DNA from 4 places in the Arthrobacter sp. GQ119 genome. Region 3 is predicted to be linked to each of the others. Evidence: riboswitches for the same ligand, from Rfam matches in the RefSeq annotation. Region 3 holds a riboswitch; each other region holds the start of a gene.
What was found. A riboswitch is a leader RNA that binds a small molecule or an ion and turns the genes downstream of it on or off. The one in region 3 is predicted to bind cyclic di-AMP.

Region 1: another riboswitch for cyclic di-AMP. It lies ahead of AC6CH3_RS02440 (NlpC/P60 family protein); the one in region 3 lies ahead of AC6CH3_RS14150 (M23 family metallopeptidase).
Region 2: another riboswitch for cyclic di-AMP. It lies ahead of AC6CH3_RS15725 (M23 family metallopeptidase); the one in region 3 lies ahead of AC6CH3_RS14150 (M23 family metallopeptidase).
Region 4: another riboswitch for cyclic di-AMP. It lies ahead of AC6CH3_RS20185 (LysM peptidoglycan-binding domain-containing protein); the one in region 3 lies ahead of AC6CH3_RS14150 (M23 family metallopeptidase).

The regions. Positions count from the first base shown of each region.
Region 1 covers NZ_JCAXEA010000002.1:113,556-119,259, forward strand. The annotation lists gene AC6CH3_RS02430 (hypothetical protein) at 168-557, shown strand; gene AC6CH3_RS02435 (GGDEF domain-containing protein) at 705-1,844, shown strand; gene AC6CH3_RS02440 (NlpC/P60 family protein) at 1,934-2,725, opposite strand; cyclic di-AMP (ydaO/yuaA leader) riboswitch at 2,733-2,916, opposite strand; gene AC6CH3_RS02445 (GTP pyrophosphokinase) at 3,069-4,175, opposite strand; gene AC6CH3_RS02450 (alpha/beta hydrolase) at 4,398-5,228, shown strand; gene AC6CH3_RS02455 (YciI family protein) at 5,311-5,649, shown strand.
Region 2 covers NZ_JCAXEA010000016.1:118,027-123,730, reverse strand. The annotation lists gene AC6CH3_RS15735 (quinone-dependent dihydroorotate dehydrogenase) at 14-1,087, opposite strand; gene AC6CH3_RS15730 (alpha/beta fold hydrolase) at 1,171-2,202, shown strand; gene AC6CH3_RS15725 (M23 family metallopeptidase) at 2,240-2,929, opposite strand; cyclic di-AMP (ydaO/yuaA leader) riboswitch at 3,088-3,262, opposite strand; gene AC6CH3_RS15720 (class I SAM-dependent methyltransferase) at 3,407-3,730, shown strand; gene AC6CH3_RS15715 (isoprenyl transferase) at 3,755-4,603, opposite strand; gene recO (DNA repair protein RecO) at 4,606-5,358, opposite strand; gene leuA (2-isopropylmalate synthase) at 5,448-5,704, opposite strand, start outside.
Region 3 covers NZ_JCAXEA010000014.1:91,187-96,890, reverse strand. The annotation lists gene AC6CH3_RS14170 (cold-shock protein) at 123-506, shown strand; gene AC6CH3_RS14165 (DUF3027 domain-containing protein) at 513-1,064, shown strand; gene serC (phosphoserine transaminase) at 1,147-2,277, opposite strand; gene AC6CH3_RS14155 (iron-dependent transcriptional repressor DtxR) at 2,606-3,301, shown strand; cyclic di-AMP (ydaO/yuaA leader) riboswitch at 3,471-3,680, shown strand; gene AC6CH3_RS14150 (M23 family metallopeptidase) at 3,685-4,509, shown strand; cyclic di-AMP (ydaO/yuaA leader) riboswitch at 4,648-4,817, shown strand; gene AC6CH3_RS14145 (C40 family peptidase) at 4,888-5,562, shown strand; gene AC6CH3_RS14140 (NlpC/P60 family protein) at 5,662-5,704, shown strand, end outside.
Region 4 covers NZ_JCAXEA010000026.1:61,538-67,241, forward strand. The annotation lists gene AC6CH3_RS20160 (MarR family winged helix-turn-helix transcriptional regulator) at 184-621, shown strand; gene ppk2 (polyphosphate kinase 2) at 662-1,594, shown strand; gene AC6CH3_RS20170 (cupin domain-containing protein) at 2,012-2,692, shown strand; gene AC6CH3_RS20175 (helix-turn-helix domain-containing protein) at 2,613-2,831, shown strand; gene AC6CH3_RS20180 (hypothetical protein) at 2,995-3,261, opposite strand; cyclic di-AMP (ydaO/yuaA leader) riboswitch at 3,548-3,715, shown strand; gene AC6CH3_RS20185 (LysM peptidoglycan-binding domain-containing protein) at 3,721-4,587, shown strand; partial or broken gene AC6CH3_RS20190 (PKD domain-containing protein) at 4,748-5,704, opposite strand, start outside.

The DNA.
Region 1 (5,704 bases), on a different contig from region 3:
GCAAGGCGAGGCAAGGTCCGCCTCGATGAGCTCAATGGCCCGGTTCCATTCCTGTACGGCCACCTCCTTCGTTTCCTACGGTACGGAGACTCCGGCCCATTGACCCGACAATCCCTGCCCGAAAAGATCAGAACCTGGACACAGCAATCCAACGGAGGGACGAAGAAATGGGTGATTTCATCGCGTACCTGGACACGTCCGAGGTCCGGCCAGGCAAGCTCGCTGAGCTCAAGGCGGCCATGGCGGAATTGGCCGAGTTCGTCGAATTGAACGAGCCCCGGATCATCAACTATTCCGTCTACTTCTCAGAGGACGGGTCCACGATGTGCGTCTTGCACTTCCATCCGGATGCGGCATCACTGGAGTTCCACATGCAGGTGGCGGGCCCGAAATTCCCGCCCATCGCACCGCTAATCCATATGCGGTCGATCGAACTCTTTGGCCGTCCCAGCGAGGCGCTCGTGGATCAATTCAAGGCCAAGGCCAAGCTCCTGGGCAGCGGCACGGTCATTGTCCGTGACCTTCATGCGGGCTTCGCCCGTCTGGATTTGGGTTGACGAACACCGCGCCGGCCCGAGTGCTACGAGATGGGGCTCGATGGTTGCCATGAAGTGCGGACATATTCGTACGCGCCCGGACTGGCGAGACGTGGGCCGGTGGGATACTGGTCAGCACAACGGGTGGGGATTGGGGGGAGTTGGGGAATGGTGCTGGACACGGCAACACTGCGGATTGCGTTCGCTGTGATGGCGTTGGCGCTCGGTCTCCTCTTTTACTTCTCCGCCTTCCGCAGCACTCGCTCCCCGTACAGTGCCTGGTGGTGCGCCGCCCTGCTCCTGTTTCTCTGCGGTTCCGCGTGTTTTCTCCTCAACGGCACGCCGCACCAGTGGTGGGCCAATACGCTGGGAAATGTCCTGCTGGTTGCCGGGGCCGGGAGCGCCTGGGCCGGTGCCCGTTCGCTGCGGACGCCGAAATACAACTTCTGGCTTTTCAGCGCCGTTCCCGTCGTGGCGGGCGTGGCTTCTGCCCTCGACAATCCCGGCGAGAACGTCTGGTCCGGGGGCGCCGTTTTTCTCGCGTCGATGTCGCTGATGATTGCCCTCGCCTCACGCGAGCTGTGGCGTTTGGAGCCGGGGTACACTCGGGTCCGCATTCCGATGGCGATCGCCGCAGGCGGTGTTTCAGTGTTCTACCTGGGCCGGCTGATCGTCTTTATCGCTGCAGGCCCCGACAGCCCGACGTTCGTGACGTACTTCGGTTCCGCCGTGACCACCCTGGTTACGATGGTGCTCCTGGCGGTGGTCTCGTTCAGCATGGCCGGTCTCAGCACGGAGCAGCACACGCGGGCGCTGACAACCGTCGCCAGCCAGGACGGGCTCACGGGCCTGCTCAACAGATCGGCATTCTTGGATATGGCGTCCGAACAGCTCCGCCGCGGCCGGGGCAACAAGAGCGGGGGAGCGCTGATCCTCGCGGACCTGGATCATTTCAAGGCCATCAATGACACCCATGGCCACGCCGCCGGCGATCTGGCGCTTCAGGCCTTCGCCGACGCCTGCCGTGCAACGGTCCGCTCCACGGACCTCGTGGGGAGGTACGGCGGCGAGGAGTTCATCGTGTTTGCCCCGGGCGCGAGCCCCTACTCCGCGGAGATCATCGTCAAAGAAATCAGCCGGCGGCTCGCCAAGGGGTCGGTTCCCGACGTGCCGAAAATGCCCACGGTCAGCTACGGCATCGCTGCGGTGGACGCGGGTGTGCTCAGCCTGGACGGACCAATTGCAGCCGCTGACGCCGCGCTCTATGAGGCCAAATCCCTCGGACGGAACCGGGCAGTTCTCGGCTAGCAGAAGAAGCCGGTGCCCCGCTGCCCCCAAGGCAGCGGAGCACCGGCTCCGGCGTAATCAGGCTCCGGCGTAATCAGGCTTCGGCGTTGTCAGGCTCCGGCGCGCACGAAGGTGACGGGGCCGGTGGCGGTCAGCCAGGACAGCGGGTGAACCACGGTCTCGTTGACGCCGTTCATCCCGCCGCTGAGCACCTTGCCGTTGCCCACGAAGATTCCCACGTGGCCGGACTGGACCACCATGTCACCGGGCTGGGGGGTGGACACGACTTTGCCGTGGTTCATGAACTGCATCGGAGCAAGGTCGCCCACTCGGATGCCGGAGGCGCCGAGTGCCTTTTCGACCATCGCGGTGCAGTCCTGGGTGATGCCCAGCTGGGCGTATGCGGCCGACACCATGGAGGCATTCACGCCCCCGGCGGCGGCAGCGGGAGCCTTCGCGGGAGCCGCTGCGGACTGGACGGAGATTTTCGGGGCAGGTACCTTCGGGGCAGGCGCGGCAACGGGGGCTGCGGCAGCCGCTGGAGCGGCAGCGGCGCGCGGTGCCGCCGGCTTTTCGACGACGGGCGCCTGCACCACGGGGGCAGGGGTGGACTTCACCGCGGGCCGCTCGAAGGCGATCTTGACGCTGGAGCTGGCGCTCAGGGGTGCCTGGACCTGGCTGGCGGCCGTGGGCGCTGACGCGGGGGCGGCGTCCTTCTGGGCCGGCGCGTTGGCAGCGTTCGCTGCCATGCTGCCGGTGAAGGCGAGTCCCGATGCCGCGAGGATTACGGCGGCCTGGCGTCCCAGTCCTCCGGCATTGGCCGTGACAGCACGCGATGCGGATACGAACGGATTCGAACGGCCGGCCGCTGCGCGGCGGGCACGGGTAAAGCGTGACGACATGAAGGAGCCTCTCCCGATGCCTGCGAGGTGAGCTGTCGGATTCGGATGGGAGACACCCGGCCGCGCGCCCTGACGAGTTCAGGAACTGCGCGGCTTCACCCCAAGGCCCTTTCGTGCGGGCCAAAATTGGTTTCCCCGTCTCTGCCGTGCATGGTCTGTGAACGGATCCCGGGCAGCGGCAGAGTTAGGCAATCAGCGCGGGAGTGCCTTCCTCGGTGAGGAAGGCACGTCTTCCACGGTACGGGAGCCTTTTCCAAAAGTCACATTAAGGTAACGGAGGCGTGTCGCTCCGTCCGAAGCGTGCTGTTCATGCTGACCGGGCGGAACCTCACCCTGCCGATGCCTACTTCTTGGTCTGGCGGTACCGCTCGATCTGTTTCAGCCGCCGCAGGAGGCTGTCGCGCCGCGGGTGCGGAACGGCGTCGGGCTCCTCGGCGGTGAGGTCGATGTGCTTGGTCCCGTACTGCCACAGGAGGAGGTCATCCAGCAGCCGGTCCGGGCCGGGGGAGTAGCGGTGGTCCAGGGCCTTGCGGACCTCGGTGATCCTGTTGGCACTGAGAAGCCCGGCAAGCTGGACGGTCTGGTTCAGGCCGTGGGCTGCCATGAGTTCGGCGGCCCATCCCCAGTCGTCATCCACCTTGCGGTCCACGTGCGGCAGCAGCGTCCGCCAGACGTCGCGGATGCGGTTGGGTGTGAGCGGGGCGGCGCCGTCACCGTCCATGTCCCAGTAGCCGCGGACCTCCTCGTAGCGCTCGTGCAGGTCCGCGAAGGCGCTCTCCACCGTCTCCAGCATGGCGGCCGTGGCGGTGAACTGGCGGTCGAAATGCGGGGTCCAGGCCCGCGGATCCTCCGCCTTGAAGCGGATGTCGTGTTCGATCTCGCTCCATGCATGCGCGAACACCGTGCGGATCTGGCATTCGAAGAAGTAGCTGCCGTTGGGCTGCGCTTCGGAGTTGAAGACCTTCTGGTACTCCTTGACGGCCTCATTCTGGATGGTCCGCAGAATCAGGTGCCGGCTGGAGTAGCCGTACGTCCCGGACTCGATGGAGCCGATGTCCTTCTCGCGGTCTCCGCGGCAGTCAAACAGCTGCCGCTGCCGCTTGATGAGGTTGGCCACCACCGCATTTTCCGCAGGGAGCTTGGTGATGACGCGGACACCCACCATGTCATTAAGGGTGCGGAACGGGTCGGGGAACTTCAGGACGCGCGGGCCGCCGGGTTCCAGGGGCTCCTCGGTGCGGGAGATTTTCTCCCGGAAGGAGTCCACGGTCTTGGTACGGCCGGTCACGAACAATGGCGTGACCTCGGTGTCCTTGAGCATGGTCCGCAGCATCTGCAGGACGTCCCGGGTGACAAGCTTCAGGGCAGGCCGGACGCGCTCATACAGTTCCACGCTTTCCTGCACGGAGTCGCGCTGACTGACGTCCAGGCGATCCCAGTTGCTTGCCATGGTTCCAAACTATCAAGGGCGTGCGACAGTCGCCGGTGTGACACCGGCAGCGCCACCTCAGCCACTCCCTTCCGCCCGGGGGGAGCCGCGTCCCTGTAGGCTCGGGGCATGGCTGATGTGCGCCGTCGGGCCCTGCCGTCCTCTGGACTGCTGTGGGCGACGGCAGTGGTGACGCCGGGGGCACTTGTTGCCTCCTGCCCACCCGTACTCAAGGAGGATGCAGTGAAGCGGCAGAAGTACCAGTACGGCGACCACCCCAGCCAATGGGGCGAACTCTTCTTGCCGGAACCGCCGCCAGCATCCTCATCACGGAACGGCAAGCGGCCGGCGACCCGAGGCGTCGTGGTGGTCATCCACGGCGGATACTGGCGCTCGCAGTACGGGGCCGAGTTGGGCGAACCGCTGGCGAAGGACCTCGCAGCCCACGGAATGGCGGCCTGGAACCTGGAATACCGGCGGGCAGGCAACGGCGGCGGCTGGCCGCACACCTTCGAGGACGTGCTGGCCGGGATCGACAGGCTCCGCGGAGTCGCTGAAGAGCACGGGCTTGACCTTGCCAAGGTGGTGGCGCTGGGCCACTCGGCCGGCGGCCACCTCGCCGTCTGGGCGGCCGGGCGGGACCGGCTGGCCGGGCTGGGAACTCCGGATGCTGACCGGCAGGTGGAGAGGAACCTCAACGGCGAGGCGGTGCACCTGACAGGCGTGGTCAGCCAGTCCGGGCTGCTCAACCTCGCCCAGGCGGACTGGCTTGACCTCAGCAACGGGGCGGTCAGCAACCTCATGGGCGGTTCATCCGGGAAATACCCCAAGCGCCACAAGTATGCAGACCCCATGAGCGCGGTTCCGCTGGACGTGCCGGTCTATGCGGTGCACGGACTCGAGGACCGCACCGTTCCCATGAGCCAGTCGGAAGCGTACGCCGCAGCAGCCCGGGCCGCCGGGGCGCCGGTCCAAGTGGTCAAGGTTCCGGGCGACCACTTCGCGCTGATTGACCCGAAGGCCTCGTCCTACCGGAAATGCCGCGACCTCGTGCAGGAGTTGCTGGGTTCCTAGGGGGCGAGCAATGGCGCGAATGGATGCCTTCAAGCGTCCACAACCGTTGCTGTCCGGCCCGCCCGTGGGGCACCATCGGGACATGACGAAATACCTCATCTCCTTCCCGAGCGAAGCCATGGTACTCACCGACGAGGAGTTCCCGATCGTCGTCGCCGAATCCCACGCTGTGATCGAGGAGGCGAAGGCTGCCGGCGTCTACGTATTCGGCGGTGGGATCGAGGAGCAAGTCGCTCCCGTGCTGGTCTCCGCCGACGGGTCGGTGAGCGCCGGGATCTATCCGGACTCCGAACTCAAGGGTGGGTTCACCGTGCTGGAGCTGCCGACGCGCCAGGACGCGGTCGAGTGGGCGAGGAAGATCGCGGTGGCCTGCCGTTGCCCGCAGGAGCTCCGCGAGTTCGGGTACGACCCGGCGAGCTAGCCACCTGGAATATGGGAACTCCATCGACGTCCGTTCGTTGCAAAGTCATGGGGGT
Region 2 (5,704 bases), on a different contig from region 3:
CCGCAGGCTGCGTTCAGGCAGCGCGCCGGGTTTTCGCCAGACGCCTGTTGATGCGCGCCGCCCAGAACGGCCCTTCATAGAGGAACGCCGTGTATCCCTGAACGAGCGTGGCACCGGCGTCCAGGCGGTCCTGGACGTCCTGCGGCGTCTCCACTCCGCCCACGGAAACCAGCGTCAGCCGGCCGCCCGTTGCGTCCCTGAGCCGACGCAAAACCTTCAGGGAGCGGGCCTTCAAGGGAGCCCCGGACAGTCCGCCCGCCCCGCAGGCTTCAATCTTTTCGCTGTCAGACTTCAGGCCCGACCGTCCGATGGTCGTGTTCGTTGCGATGATGCCGTCCAGGCCCAGGTCGAGTGCGAGCCGGGCAACGTCGTCGATGTCCTCATCGCTGAGGTCCGGAGCGATCTTGACCAGCAGGGGCACGTGCCGGCCGGCCGCTTTGTCAGCTTCCTCCCCCACAGCCGTCAAAAGGGGCCGCAGGGTCTCCACGTTCTGCAGGAGCCGGAGGCCCGGCGTGTTGGGGGAACTCACGTTCACCACGAGGTAGTCCGCAGCCGGAGCGAGGCTGCGCGCGCTGATGAGGTAGTCCTCCACAGCGTCGTCAAGTTCCACAACCTTGCTTTTGCCGATATTCACGCCGATGAGGGGACGAACCTTGGGGTGACGCCGTTGCAGGGCAGCCCGGGCTGACTTGAGGCGCGGGGCCACGGCCGCAGCGCCGTCGTTGTTGAATCCCATCCTGTTGATGACCGCACGGTCTTCGATGAGCCTGAACAGCCGCGGCTGTTCGTTGCCCGGCTGGGCGCGGCCGGTGATGGTACCCACCTCCACGTGGCCGAAGCCGAGCTCCGAGAGGGCCTCGATGCCGTGGCCTTCCTTGTCAAAGCCGGCGGCGAGCCCGAACGGCGAGGGGAAGGTGAGCCCAAAGGCATTCGTCTGCAGGGACGCGGGCGGGGCCGTAAACCGTGCCAGCAGCCGGCCCGCCCCGGTGGCATGGGCCAGCCGGATGCCCTTGAAGCCGATTTTGTGGGCGCGTTCGGCGTCCATCCATGAAAAGGCCAGCCTGAAGAAAGTGGGATATACGCGCATGCCTCTAGTTTTCCGTCTTCGGCGGTGCAGACCAAACCGGCCACGCACGTGTCGACCACCGACGGCGCGTCTAGTCTGGTGCCATGGAGTGGCAGAGCGACATCCTCGGCGAGGGCTTCGAATCCTTTGCCTTCGAGGCCGTGGGCGGCGACGGCGTCACACGGACGGCGACGCTTGTCCGGTATGCCCCCTTGGACAACCCCGCCCCGTCTGCGGCGGACCCAGCGCCGCCTCCTGCGCAGGGCGAGCGGCACCGGCGCCGGGCAGTGCTGTTCCTGCACGGCTGGAGCGATTACTTTTTCAATGTTGAACTGGCACGCTTCTGGAACAGCCAGGACTTCGAGTTTTTTGCCCTGGACATGCACAACCACGGCCGCAGCCTGCGCCCCGAGGCGCACGGCGGGTACGTTGCCGATCTGGCAAACTACGACGCCGAAATCAGCACCGCCGTCGGCATGATCACGGCGATGGAGCCCGCGGCGCCGCTGTCGCTTGTGATGATGGGGCACTCCACCGGCGGTCTCGTGGCGGCCCTGTGGGTGAGCCGGAATCCGGGCGTGGTGTCACAGCTTGTCCTGAACAGTCCGTGGCTGGAAATGCACGGCAGTTCCCTGGTCCGGCGGGCCGCCTGGACAATGGTGGAGCCCCTCGCCCGCTTCCGGCCGGAGGCTGTGCTCCGCCTGCCCGAGCGCGGCTTCTACTGGCGCAGCATCAGCAACTCAGCCGAAGGGGAATGGACCCTTGATGACAAGTACCGGCCTCCCATGGCCTTTCCGGTCCGCGCCGGCTGGCTCAGCGCAGTCCTGGCCGGCCAGGCACAGGTTGCCCGCGGGCTCCGTATCGGCATCCCCATCCTGGTGATGATTTCCGGTGCAAGTGCGACCGGGCCGTTCTGGACCGAAGAGATGCGCAGGACGGACGCAGTACTGGACGTCAACGTCATCGCAGTGCGGGCCCTCGCACTGGGCCAGAGCGTGTCCGTGGAGCGGATCGACGGCGCACTGCACGATGTTTTCCTGTCCCGTGCCGAGGTGCGCGCGGACGCCTACCGGCGGCTGGCCCGGTGGATCCACGGCTTTGCCGCTGAGGACGAATCCATCGGTCGGCTGCCATGAGAGTGGCGAGGTGCAACCCGGAAACCGCCCTGTTTGCCTATAGGTAGCTGGCGGGGTTGACGGTCCTGTTATTGACCATGACTTCAAAATGAAGGTGGCAGCCGGTGGAGCTGCCGGTCGTTCCGACAGCAGCTATCCGGCCACCCGGCGCCAGAGTCTGGCCCTTGGAAACGCCGATGCTGGCCAGATGGTTGTAGGTGGTCTTCAGTCCCTTGCCGTGGTCAACAACAATCCGGTTTCCGCCCCCGTACGGGCTCCAGCCTGCCTCGGTGACCTTTCCCCTGGCCGCAGCCAAAACGGGCGTGCCGCACGCCCCGGCGAAGTCAAGCCCCGTATGCAATTCGCCGATTGCCCCGGTCAGGGGATTGACGCGGTGCCCATATTGGGAAGTCACGATCATCGAGGCGAGCGGTGCCCGCAGGCCTGCCGAAGGCGCGGAAGCCCGGGCGGGTTTCGGTGCCGGCTTCCGTACCGGTTTGGGTGCGGCCTTCAGTGCCGGTTTCCGCGCCGGCTTCGATGCCGCTTTCCGCGCCGCTTTTGGTGCCGCTTTCGGTGCCGCTTTCCGCGCCGGGGAGGACTTGACCTGGGGCTGGTCAAAAACCAGTGACGATCCTGCATCCGCGAGCAGGGAGGGTTGTGCGGCCGGAGCGGCCACTGCACTGGCAGGAACCTCCCCCGTGGCCAAGATCCCTGTTGGCGCGGCGTGAGCCGTGGAGAGTACGGTCATGCCGATCATTCCTGTCACCGCCGCCGCAACAGCCAGCTTTTGGCCGCGGCCCCGCGGCCTTGGCACTGGGGATGAGGCTGCCCGGCGGCGGCCCTTACTGGATGTGCGGAAGAAAATGGCACGGCGCAGGGCGTGCTTGTCGTGGGAAGGCACAGCGTAGGTCCTCTCGGCGCCGGCGAAATTAGCTGTCGGATTCGGACGAGTGGACTGTCCGGCCTCCCCTGCCGCGCGCCTCACAGGCATGCAGTGACAGGGCCAGGCTTCACCCCAAGACGCCCAAAGGCGTCATTCATGGGTCTTCCGCCCCCGCCTGGAGTGATGGGTTCATGTACCGCCGGCGGGGTTTGGCGAAGCGGGTACACGCATACCTGGTGAAGGTATGTGGTACCAACCATGAAACCAAGAAAAACAGGAAGTTACAAATTCGTTACGAAGACTATGGCGTGTTGCAGTTGCAGAAGGAGAAGAAAGGGATTAATGATCGTCGCCGGATGCGGCGCCGGACGGATGAGCAAATACCTGACGCGCACGGGACTGAACGTCACAGGTGTGGACCTGTCCCCGGAGATGACCCGGGTCGCGCAGCAGCTCCATCCCGGTCTCAGCTTTGAAGCAAAATTGCACTCCCCCGAGGGAGTCGCCACCCGGTTCACTGAGCAAGGCTTCTTGGCACGCGCACAACTGGTACGCTCACCGAGAGCCATGGAAAACCACCAGCAGGCCGCCATTCTGCTTGGCAAACCACAGCCTCAAATCCTGGGCGCGCGTAGCAGTGCAGCGTTCCAGGGAAACTTCTTCTAAGGTCGTGTGGGTGAAGCCCCGACCCTACCCGGGCTGATGGGTGGCGGCCGCCACGGGAGTCTTGGCAGCGTCCACCGCTCCCCCGTAGCGGCGGTCCCGCTGGGCATAGATGCCCACGGCGTCCCACAGGGTGCGGCGGTCCACATCCGGCCAGAGCGTGTCGAGAAAGACGAACTCCGCATAGGCCGACTGCCAGAGCATGAAGTTGGACAACCGCTGCTCCCCCGAACTGCGCAGGAACAGGTCGACGTCGGGCAAGTCCGGTTCGTCGAGGTACTTTTGGACGGTTTTCTCCGTGATGGAACCGGGCTTGAGCCGTCCGGCGGCGACGTCCTCGGCGATGGCCGATACGGCGTCGGCAATCTCGGCGCGGCCACCGTAATTAACACACATAGTTAGCGTGCACGTGCTGTTTCCGGCGGTATAGGCCTCGGCTTCTTCCAGTTCGCGGATCACTGATCCCCAGAGCTTGGGCCGGCGGCCGGACCAGCGCACCCGCACGCCCCAGTCGTCCAGCTGGTTCCGCTGCCGGCGCAGCACATCCTTGTTAAATCCCATCAGGAAGCGCACTTCCTCCGGGGACCGCCGCCAGTTCTCCGTGGAGAATGCGTAGACGGTGATGTACTTGATGCCGAGTTCGATGGCGCCCGCCACCACGTCAAGCAGCGCAGGCTCCCCCGCCTTGTGGCCCTCGATGCGGGGCAGCCCCCGCTGATTGGCCCACCGTCCGTTGCCGTCCATGACAATCGCCACGTGCCGGGGCACGAATTCCGCCGGGATCGCCGGGGCAACAGCACCGGAGGGGTGCGGATACGGCGGCATCACAGGGGCGGTCCGGCGCCTGGCAGGGGTGGTCTTCTTTCCCAAGGACACTGTTAGGTACGCTCCACATGCTTGAGGGATTTCAGGACACGTTCAAGATGCCACTGCAGGTAACTGGCCACGAGGCCTGCCGCTTCCCGCCGGTGCAGCGGCAGGGAGGAATCCGCCGTCGTCCAGTTTCCGGTGAGCAGGGCACCCAACAGCGCCACCGTCTCGGCGGCCGGGGCCGCTGATCCGGGCGGCCGGCATTCCCCGCAGACCATGCCGCCCAGCGGCGCTGAAAAGGCGTTGTGCGGCCCTGCCGCACCGCAGCGCGCGCAGCGGGTAAAGCTGGGGGCCCAGCCGCCGGTGGCCAGTGCACGCAGCAGATAGGAGTCCAGGATCAGTTCCGGCGTGTGGTCCCCGCGGCTCAGGGCCGCCAGCGCGCCGACGAGCAGGTTGTACTGCGCGGTGCCGGCCTCGCCGTCGACGTCTGTCAGCTTTTCGGCGGTCTCCGTCATGGCGGCGGCAACCGTGTACCTGCCGTAGTCGGCGGCGATGTTCCCGCCGTAGGCCCCCTTGGCGACGGCCTGGGTGACGATGTCCAGGGACTTGCCGGATACCAGCTGCAGGTCTGCCACCATGAAGGGTTCAAGACGCGCGCCGAAGCGGCTGCTGGTGCGGCGGACGCCCTTCGCGACCGCCCTCACCTGGCCGTGGTGCTTCGTCAGCAGCGTGATGATCCGGTCCGCTTCGCCCAGTTTGTGGGTGCGCAGCACTACGGCCTCATCGCGGTAGGCACGCGCTGCAAATGACTGTTGGACCACGCTTAATCTTCGCACTGTCTGCAGGAAAACCCTGCTTTCCGGCGTGCAGGTGCGCCGCCGTCCGTTTGCCGGCGGCGCACCTGCACGGGTTAGGCCTGGGCGTCCCGGATGGCGCGGTTGACGGCCGAGACGACTGCCTTCAGCGAGGACATGCTGGTGTTCGGGTCAATGCCGATGCCCCACAGCACCCGTTCTCCGACGGCGCATTCCACATAGGCAGCGGCGCGGGCGTTTCCGCCTTCCGAGAGCGCGTGCTCGCTGTAGTCCAGCACCCTGACATCCACGCCGTCCTGGCCGAGGATGTCCAGCAGCGCGGCGATGGGACCGTTGCCGGTGCCGGTGCGCC
Region 3 (5,704 bases):
AGGATAACCTTGAAGTAGCAGACCAACATGAACCAGGCAGTCATACCCTGAACCCGTACACCGGTGCGGATGCGGTGATGGCCGGACATGTCTAGACAGTCAGAACGAAGAAGGTTGATTACGTGCCTACCGGCAAAGTCAAGTGGTATGACAAGGACAAGGGATTCGGATTCCTCGCGGGCGAGGACGGCCAGGAAGTGTTCCTGCCCAAGTCGGCGCTTCCCGGGGGCGTCACTGAACTGAAGGCCGGCACCCGGGTCGAGTTCGGCGTGGCCGACGGCCGCAAGGGCGCCCAGGCCCTGGGTGTGCGGGTACTGGACAAGGCCCCATCCATCGCCAAGGCCAAGCGGCCCAATGCCAGGGACCTCGCGCCTGTGGTGCAGGACCTCGTCACAGTGCTGGACAACCTCTCCGGCACCCTGTCCGCGGGCAAATACCCGGAGGGTAACAAGGGCAAGGCCATCGCGGCTGCCCTGCGTAAGGTTGCCGACGAGCTGGACGCCTAGGTCCCCATGAATCCGGAACCTGAACAGGTCGAATCAAAGGCGGCACCGAAGACTCCCAGGAAGCGTGCCGGTGTTCCGGTCTGGCGTACCGGAAAACCCGACGCCGTCCTCGCGGCTGCCGTAGACGTGGCCAGGGCCGCCATCGAAGGCATCGCGAAGGCATCGGAAATCGGCGAACACCTGGCCGCGCGCACGGAGGGTGACCGCCTGGTGACCCACCTCTTCGAATCCAGGCTGCCCGGTTACGTCGGATGGCAGTGGTACGCCGTGCTCACACGCAATTCACGGTCCAAGGTGATCACTGTGAACGAGCTGGGCCTGCTGCCCTCCGCGGACTCGATCCTCGCCCCGGAGTGGGTTCCCTGGGCAGAGCGTGTCCGGCCGGAGGATGCCCAGGACGATGCACATGCGGACGAAGACGCACCCCGGGCCGCTGCCGCCGGGGCACGCGCGTCAGCGGCGGGCACTTCCGGTGCCGGCGCCATGGAGGTGCCGGAGGTTTCGTCGGAGCCAGCCGTAAAGGAAACCGCGAAGGAACCGGCCGCCGAGGAAGGCTGAACGGCGAACGGTGCCGTCCGGGACACGAGCCCGGACGACGCCGTCGAACGCTGATGCTGCCTGTGGCAGCGGCGCGGGGAGGCTACTTCTTCAGCTGGCCCACCACGTAGTCGATGCACTCCAGCAGCGCCGAAACGTCCGCAGGGTCGATCGCCACGAAGGTCGCAATGCGGAGCTGGTTGCGTCCCAGCTTGCGGTACGGTTCCGTGTCGACGATGCCGTTGGCGCGCAGTACCTTGGCGATGGCCGCGGCATCGATTGAGTCATCAAAGTCGATCGTGGCGATGACGTTGGAGCGTTCCGCGGCGTTGGCGACGAACGGCGTGGCGAACCCGGAGGCCTCGGCCCACTTGTAGATCCGGCCGGCGGAGTCGGCGGTGCGGCCGGCGGCGAAGTCGAGGCCGCCGTTGGAGTTGAGCCATTGCACCTGCGCGTCGAGGGTCACCAGGGTGGCCAGGGCCGGCGTGTTGTAGGTCTGGTTCAGCTTCGAGTTGTCGATCGCCGTTTGCAGGTCCAGGAAGTCCGGGATCCAGCGGCCGCCGGCCTTGATCCGCGCGGCACGCTCCAGCGCGGCGGGGGAGAAGAGACCCAGCCACAGGCCGCCGTCGGAAGCGAAGTTCTTCTGCGGTGCGAAGTAGTAAACGTCGGTCTCGGCGACGTCTACGTCCAGCCCGCCGGCGGCGGACGTGGCGTCCACGAGGACGAGGGAACCTGCGTCGGCGCCGCTCACCCGCTTGACCGGGGCGGCAACACCGGTGGAGGTCTCGTTCTGCGGCCAGGCGTAGACGTCGACGCCTGCCTCTGCCCGGGGCTCGGGGCAGGTTCCCGGCTCGGACTTGATGATGGACGAGTCCGCAAGGAACGGGGCCTTATTGGTGGCCGCGGCAAACTTCGAACCGAACTCACCGAAGGAGAGGTGCTGGGCCTTCTGCTCAACGAGGCCAAAACTCGCCACGTCCCAGAACGCCGTCGAGCCGCCCACCCCGAGGATAACTTCGTAGCCCTCGGGGGCGCGGAAGAACGTACTGAGGCCCTCACGGACCGATCCGACAAGGTTCTTCACCGGCGCCTGGCGGTGGGACGTGCCCAGGAGCGTGGTGGCGGCTGCGGACAGCGCCTCGACCTGCTCGGGCCTGACCTTGGAAGGTCCGGCGCCGAACCGTCCATCCTTGGGCAGGAGGTTTGCTGGGATAGTGATGCTGGTCTCGCTCACAGGGGCTCCAATTTTCGGCATGGACTTGCGGATCGGCGGGGACAGTTGGTGACCGGCGGTCAGGTACGGCTGCCCGCGAAGGCCCCCTTTATTCTGCCTGAGACGCGGAAATCCCGGGAACCGCGCCCGTCACAGTCCAGTCATTGAGACGCGGCGGTTTATCCGGAGTAATTCAAAATAGGCTAAGCTTTTGGTGGACGAACGGGCGGACAGCCGGCGTTGCTCCGCCGCCGGATTGGGGCCGCGGCGGCTGGATGCCGGGCCGCCAGACGAGGGGCCCGCGGTACCGTGGGAGAACGCAAGTACTGTGCTCGAGGAGCTGAGCTGAATGACGGATCTGATCGATACCACGGAGATGTATCTTCGGACCATTTTGGAGCTGGAAGAAGAGAACATCGTGGCACTGCGTGCCCGCATCGCCGAGCGCCTCCGCCATTCGGGTCCCACCGTCTCCCAGACCGTCGGACGGATGGAGCGGGACGGGCTGGTGGTGGTTACCGGCGACCGGCACCTGGAGCTGACGGAAGTAGGGCGCAAGCGCGCCACCGAGGTGATGCGCAAGCACCGGCTGGCCGAGCGGCTGCTTGCCGACGTCATCGGCCTGGACTGGGCCTACGTTCATGACGAAGCGTGTCGGTGGGAACATGTGATGAGCGAACGCGTGGAACGCAGGATCTATGAGATGCTGAATCACCCCACAGAATCGCCCTATGGCAACCCCATTCCCGGGCTGGCTGCGCTGGGCGGCGAGCCGTCGGGTACCTTTACCGACGGCGACCTGAACCTGCTGGACGCCATGGGCAGTTACGGCCCGGACTCGCGGGTGACCGTCAGCAGGCTCGCCGAACCGATTCAGGTCGAGCCCGAACTCCTGCAACAGCTGGACGAGGGCGGGATCCGCCCGGGCGCGACCGTGTCGCTGGAACGGGTCGGGGAGTACATTTCCGTGCGCGTCCCTGGCATCGACGGCGCCCTCGAGTTGCCGCCCGAAGTTGCTGCGCACGTGTTTGTCCGGGTGGCCTGAGTCACCTCCGGTATAGATTTGTCCGACATCAGCTGGCAGGACGACCCACCACTTTTGCACAACCAAGATAACGGAATTATTACTGCCCGATTTAATCACCTATAGTTAAGTCGCAGCGCCGATACCAAAGCGTTACCTGATCCGGAGCCGAACTCTGCCAGCGGATCAGTCGCTCGAAACACCTTCTGGCAGAGGCGGAGGAACCACAACTGGCCGTTCAACACGGCCTTGGGGTGAAGTCCGCAGCAGCAAGCCACCTTCCACAGACGGAATCTCCGGATACCCCTGTGCCAAAAAAGGCTTGTCATTGCGGACCGGGTCGATCAACTCTCTGACCCGAATCCGACAGCTAACTTCGCAGGCTACCCAGAGAGGAACCGTTCTTGACCATGCAGAATGCCCGGGGCCGCCGCCGCGCTACCGGCTCCGCTGCGGAGCCCCGCACGCCCGTAGCGGTCGCCGCTGAGCGACCCCGCGATGCGCAGCGTCAAGCGCGGAAGCAGCGCAGTCCTTTCCGTCAGGTCGCTGACTTCGCCGCTGCCAGCGGAGTTGGCCAGAAAGTCGGGGTGGCTCTTGCCGCCTCGGGCCTCCTGCTGACGGTCACAGTCCCCGCCACGAGCCCGGTCCTGGCCACGGCCGACCACAGTGCCTCCGCCGGCGCAGGTGCCGCCACGCCGCAGCCAGAGGTCTCCGCCGAGGCGGCAGCCAAGATTGACTTCAGCCGCACCTCTGTGGCGACAGCCGGCGACCCGGACGGCAAGCTCAAGCAACTCCTGAGCGCCCAGTCCGCCGGCAGCATTAGCCGCGCGGCCTCCGTCGGCAGCCTTGGCTCGCCCTTGGCGACCATGGTGAAGTCCTCGCCCTTCGGATACCGCGTGAGTCCTATCACTGGCGGCGCCGGAGAGTTCCACCGTGGCCAGGACTTCGCGGCCCAGTGTGGGACAGAGGTGTACGCAGCGGCCAGCGGCACGGTCACGTATGCGGACTGGCACGAGTTCGGCGGCGGCAACAGGGTTGTCATCGACCACGGCAACGGCCTCGAAACCACGTATAACCATTTGTCGTCATCGAGCGTTCAGGTTGGCCAGAAGGTCAGTCGGGGCGACGCGGTGGCACTTAGCGGGACCACCGGCGCATCCACCGGCTGCCACCTCCACTTTGAGGTGATGGTCAACGGAGAAGTCGTTGATCCCGAAGGCTGGCTGTAAGCAAAGCCGATGGAGAACTCTCATATTCCCGTTACACGCCGTGACCTGAATGTGACATTGCCTCCGAACTGTTGTACCGTCTAAACCGCGTCAACTTTTCCGAAGTTGACGCCCTTGAGTGGATTGCCTAACTCTGCCACCGCTCAAGGTCCGTTCGCATTACATCGTCTGGCAGGGGCGGGGGAACCAATTTTGGTCTTCGCAAGAAGGCCTTGGGGTTAAGTCGCAAAGCTTCCCAGGAAGCGGCGCGGCCGGGTGACTCCCATCCGAATCCGACAGCTCACCTCGTAGGCATTGGGAGAGGCTACCTTCGTGTCTTCACGCCACAATCTTGCGCGCCACCGTGCGCAAACGGTTCGTAAGAACCCGCTGGACTCCGTGTCCAAGGCAGTAAGCGCCAATGCAGGCACAGTAGGTCGTCAGGCAGCAGTCATTGCGGCCGCTTCAGGACTCGTCCTGAGCGCCGGCATGCCGGCCAACGCATCCGACGCCAACATCGGTGTTTCCGCCTCCGCTGAGTCCGGATCCCAGGCGACACAGCTTGCTGTGACCGCCGCGCCCACCGCAACCGTCTCCTTCGAGCGTCCTGCCGTTACCACCGAGGCAGCCCCCGTCATTGAGACCGTCGCCCCCCAGTCCAGCGACGACACGGCCAGCCCCGAAGCTGCCGTGGATACCCTCGCGGCCGAGGCCGGGAAACTGGTTGACGCCGCACGCTCGGGCGCAACGTCAGGTCTTGCGGGCATCGCCTACACCGGCATCGGCAGCCCGTACGTCTGGGGCGGCACCACTCCCAGCGGCTGGGACTGCTCCGGCTTCACCCAGTGGGTCTACGCACAGGCGGGCATCAGCATTCCGCGCGTCAATGCGTGGACAGCCATGAAGCCTACGTCGACTCCCGCTCCCGGCGACCTGGTCATGCAGAACGGCGGTGCCCACGTTGGCATCTACGTTGGCAACGGCATGATGATCAGCGCGCTGAACCCCTCGCAGGGCACGATCCTGCATGCAGTGTCCGCCACGGGCACGTCCTCGTTCTACACCCTTCGCTAAAACCCCCATTCGAGACGATTCGGCGTACCCCCAAGACGCCGGCGCGTCGCTAAACCGCGGCCTGCTACAGCGGGACGTGGAACACGAAAGAGAGAAATCATGACTACACGTGCGACCATTGCACGCCACCGCGCCGAGGTCA
Region 4 (5,704 bases), on a different contig from region 3:
TGCTACAGACAAACCACTTGCGGGAGCTTGGGGAAGACGAGATCGTCACCGTCGCCTCGTTGGTGATTCGAAAAGCCGGTTCTGCCGTCACCCCCGCCGGATCGTCCCGGCGCCCTGATGGAACAGGGTCCGCCCCGCTCCCCCACCTTGCAGCTGTGGAACGGCACCTGCCATTATGGCAACGTGAACAGGCCTGTTGGATACTGGGTCAAGCGGCTGGACGTGGCACTGGAGACGCTGCTCGATGCCACGCTCGCCCGGCTCCGCCTGACCAGAAGACAATGGCAGGTCTTCAACACTCTCAGCTCGGGCCCTGCCACACCCGCCGAATTGGCGGATGCGCTGCGCCCATTCAACCAATCCAGCGGCGTTGACGCACAGGAACGGGACATGGCGACACTCGTCCGAAGGCAGCTGGTGTTCCTACAGGACGGCTACCTCACGTTAACAGAAGCAGGTAGGGCACTGCACGCCCAAGCAGCCGGTCTGGTGGAAGCCACGCGACGTGATCTCAGCGCGGGAATCGGAACCGATGAATACGCCATGGCCGTCAGCGTCCTCGAACGCATGTGCAACAACGCAGACCGCATCACCAATGCTAAAGACGGGACGCCCTGTTAAGATGCCGTCAATGAGTCGGCGAGCCTAAGGAGCCCCGATGATGGAGGCATCCCAGCCCTGGACACCCAGAGATCCTTGGTGGGTCAGGGACAACCTGCGGGAGGCTATCGACCGCCTCGTGGACTTGGGATATATCGTCGCCGGCGGGCAGGGCGAGGACCCTGAGCTGATCGACCCAGGCGGCTCAGCCGTGGAAACCTGGCGCGAGGATTACCCGTACCACGAGCGGATGACCCGGGCGGAATACGAAATCGAGAAGTACCGGTTGCAGATCGAGTTGCTGAAGTTCCAGTATTGGGGCCAGGACAACAACCGCAGGAACGTGATCGTTTTCGAAGGCCGTGACGCTGCCGGCAAAGGAGGGACGATCAAACGCTTCACGGAACACCTCGATCCCCGGTCGGCACGCACGGTCGCCCTCGGCAAACCATCCGACCGCGAACAGGGCCAGTGGTACTTCCAGCGCTACGTCCAGCACCTGCCAACCGCCGGAGAAATCGTCATGTTCGACCGCTCTTGGTACAACCGGGCCAACGTCGAAAAGGTGATGGGGTTCTGCAGCGAGGAGGAATACCGCACCTTCATGAACCAGGCCCCCATCTTCGAAAAGATGCTGGTTGACGCTGGCATCCACCTGAACAAATTCTGGTTCTCGGTGACCAGGCACGAGCAGCGGACACGCTTCGCTATCCGACAAATCGACCCTGTCCGGCGTTGGAAGCTCTCACCCGTTGATCTTGCCTCGCTGGACCGGTGGGACGAATACACCGACGCCAAGGAACAAACGTTCCTTCATACGGATACCGACCATGCGCCGTGGATCACCATCAAATCCAACGACAAGAAGCGGGGCAGGATCAACGCCCTGCGCTACTTCCTCAACCAGTTTGACTACGAAGGAAAGGACACCTCAGTCGTGTACGATGCCGACCCGCTGATCGTGCGCCGAGGCCGCGAGGCCGGTGGAGACTGAACTGTCCCGTCCGGGCGGTCTATGACCTGCCCAAGCCTTACGCGTCAGCCAGCCGAACGGCACGTCATGCGCATGAGACTACGACGTCGATACCGGGGCCAAGAGTCCGGCGGCGCCTGCGACCGAAAGGACGGCACGGAGATGATTGGCCCTGGTCCAGGGGCGTTCGTAGCTATGCCACTGCCCTTCCAGATGACCATGAATGGAGGTCGCACAGCGTTCTCATTGATTTGTGCCATGGTCGCGATCGCTTCGCCGGGCTGCCGGCGGCACAGGGCGGCCATCACTACCGCCGAGAAGGCCAGGTAAAAGCCGCCGACCAGCGCGGAGCCGGTCCCGGCGGCGACCGGCAACCACTCGCTCACAGCCGGGCCTCGGCGACCGCGACGTCGTGCCAATCAAAGCGAGAAGGCGAGCATGGTGTACGGATCCGCACGGGCGACCGTCAGCCAGGGAAGCCCGCCACAGCTCCTCAGCACCGGGCAGGCAGCGACGGTACGTGGCCCTTCCCCGTACGTGGTGGCCGATGCCGCCGAGCGGGCGCCCACGGTACTGATCGGCCGCGGCCAGTCCTGCTGCACGCCGACCGGCGGCCATCTGGAGCCCACAATGGCCCACGGGGTGCGAACCTGGGGCAACGCCGCCCACGGGGAAACCGTCCTGCTGATCGGCACCTACCAATCAGAAGCGGCGGCCGGCCGGCTGGTGACCTCCGTGCTCCCGGACTTGGCAGTCTTCACTGAAAAGGAAACCGATCCGGCACTGCTCCAGATGCTCGAGCGAGAGCTCACCTCCCCCGGACTGGGGCAGGCGAGTGCTTTGGACAGGGTTCTGGATTTGCTGCTGCTGCACCTCGTGCGCGTCTGTGGTGACCGGGCCGAGTTCGACGTCCCAAGCTGGGCAGCAGGCACCCGCGACCCCTGTCGTTGCCCAGGCACTGACCCTGCTGCACGAGGAGCCGGCCGTGCCGTGGACCGTCGCGGAACTGGCCCGGAGGTCGAGCGTCTCCCGGGCTACCCTGGCTGCCCGGTTCCACACCGCCGTCGGGCAGCCGCCAATAACCTATCTCACGGTCTGGCGCCTGGCTCTGGCAGCTGACCGACTGGCCAGCAGTACCGCCACGACTGCCGTGATCGCCGCCGAGGTCGGCTACAGCAACGCCTTCACGTTCAGCACCGCCTTCACCAGGGCCTATGGCAAAAGCCCGACCAGCTACCGCCGTGCCAGGCGCGGCTAGCTGTCCACAGGCAAGGATGGGTCCGGAGCCTGTCAGCCGAGCAGTTCGGGGCGCTCTTTGACAGCCCGCATGCACCAATGACTCTCTGCGGTGCCAGCCCGGAACGGTGGACCGACCCGATCAGGGCGTACGCCCTTCCACCTGCGGGAGGGCGGCGTGTGTGTCAGGCGTCCGCCCCGGTTGCATCTTCCAGTGTCGCCGGGGCGAAGATGGCCGCCGCCACGTCTTCCCGAAGGAAATAGTTCCGGCGTTCCAAGGGCTCCAGACTGCCGCGCACGACGTAGTAGCCTCGGCCTTCCCCGGGTCCACCCGCGGCCCGGTCGAGGGCATCGACCATGTCCCTGTCCAGGCGCTGGTCCGGGCCACGGTCCTGCAGCACAGCAAGATCTTCCGGCAGCAACGCACTGATGAGTCCCTGAATATCCGTCATGGTAGCTTCCTCGCCGGCACCGCTGGAACGATAACTGATTCCCCCGCGGGCGTGTCCGGGGGTGCCCTGGCCGGTTGCGTCCACAGCGATTCTAGGACCCGGAAGACTTCGCGGCCAGACTTGGCATGGCACTCCCGCCGTGGTAATCAGGGGTTTTAGACACGTCGGACCCTCCATGCCCGTTACCGAAATGTGACTTTTGGTGCGCGGGTGGGCTAGCCTGTAGCGGTGCCCCGGTTCATGCCGGGCATTCCCGGGCAGAATGCCGAGCCCTGCCGCTGACCGGGATCCGTTCGCAATGACATCTGGCAGGGACGGGGGAACCACTTCTTTACCGGCCTTGGTATCCAAGGCCTAGGGGTTAAGTCCACGCGCTCCGATTCACGAGGAGGCAGGACCGGGTGACCTCCCACCCGAACCCGACAGCTCACCCCGCAGGCATGGGAGAGGCAATCCACCATGTCACGTAAGTCCATTTCCGCGCGCCACCGCGCCACCCCCACGGCGTCCATCGCCCTGCGGGGCCTGTCGTATTCCATCAAGTCCAACGCCGCATCCATAGCCAAGCCCGCGGCAGCAGCGGCTGCTGCGTCCGGACTGCTCTTCGGCGTAGGAGCACCGGCACAAGCAGGCACCTACGCTCCCGAGGCCACGGGCAGCACCAGCGCCCAGGCGCAGACCGCACCCCAGGTGCCGGCCGCCCAAAGCCTGGCACCGGTAGGAGGATCTGGCGTAGCAGGCGCATCACACACTGTTGTACCTGGCGACACGCTGGGGGCGATCGCAGCACGCCACGGCGTGAGCCTCGATGCAGTAGTCGCCGAGAACAACCTGTCGCTGGCCTCGGTAATTTACCCCGGCGACCAGATCCTGATCCCGGGTCCCGGACAGCCTGCAGCAGCACCGCAGGCACCCGCTGCCCCGGCTGCGCCGGCAGCACCCCCCCAGCCGGCCGGCATGGGAATCTACCACGCATCGTCGTCGGTCACGCCGGCACCGGCTGCTCCCGCCAGCGGCGTCGGCGCCTCCCTCGTGGCTTCAGCCCGGGCACAACTGGGCGCCACTCAGGACTGCACCATCCTGGTGGAACAGGCCCTGCGCTCCGTCGGCAAATCGGTCGGAGACCTCGCTCCCCTGCAGTTCCACCAGTACGGCACACCGGTGTCCACGCCGCAGCCCGGCGACCTGATGATCCGCGCCGGACACGTCGCGATCTACATCGGCGGCGGGCAGGCCATCAGCAGCGGCATGAATGGCGTCAACGAAACCATCGTCCACCCTGCCTCCTGGCTCGGAGGCTCTACTTTCGTGCGGGTAAACGCCTAAAACGTCAGAGCAAGCATAGACAGTGGCAGGTGCAGCAGCGCCTGCCACTGTCGTATCTGCCAGGGCTGCGCACGGGCCTGACGACGACGGGTCCTCCGGCACAAGTTCCGGAGGACCCGTCGAGCCCTGTCTACCTCAAGTCACGGCAGTGTCGGCCTGGTCAGCCTGCGGGTTTCAGTGCGGTTCGCCAGGCGGCGACGGCCTTGGCGGTGCTGAGGGTCCAGGTGGCGGTGCCGGTGGCGCCGGCGGTGGCCTGGGTCCTGTCGGCCTGCTCGTTGACCTGCCCGCCGCTGGTTTCCCAGCGTTCGGTCCAGCCGGTGGGCGGGGTGGCTGCGGGGTTGGAGCTGTCAAAGCCGAGGCCGCCGATCAGCATCGCGCCGTTGCTGGCCGTGGTGACGCTGCCGACGGCGATGCTGGTCGCCGAGAAGGTGGCGTTGACGGCGGTGGCCACGGTGCTGTCCAGCGGCGTGGTGGTGTTCACGCCGGTGTAGGCGGTGATGCCGCCGCCCCACTTCTGAGCGGTGCTCAGCGTCCAGGTGTAGCTCGTCGGGTCAGCGGAGCCAACGACCCGGTAGTAGGCGAACACGCGGGCGCCGGTGCCGATGGAGAGCCCGCTGGTGATCGCGGTCCAGCCGGACGGGACAGCAACCGTGGGGTTCTTGTCGGCGGTGAAGGACGCAACCAGGACGTCACCGGCCGCCCGGCCGGTCGGGGCCGGCAGGGAGACGGTGGTGGTCGCCGTTTCGGTGGACGCGGTCCTGAAGCTGCGCACGGCGATCCCGGGGCTGGTGCTGACCGGGTTGACGGTGATCGTCGTCGTGCTGGAAGTCGACCCGGCGGCGTTGGAGGCGGTCAGCTTCGCCGTGTAGCTCCCCGCCGTGAGGTAGGTGTGGGACGGGTTCTGCGAGGTTGACGTGGCGCCGTCACCGAACTCCCATGCCCACGACGTCGGCGAACCGGTGGAGGTGTCGGTGAAGTTCACCGCCAGCGGGACCGTGCCCGAGGTCGGCGTCGCGGTGAACGACGCGACCGGCGCGGTCGGCCCGGGCGGCGGCGCCGTCCCGCCCGGTTTGAGGGCGGTGCGCCAGGCGGCGACGGCTCTGGCGCTGCTGAGGGT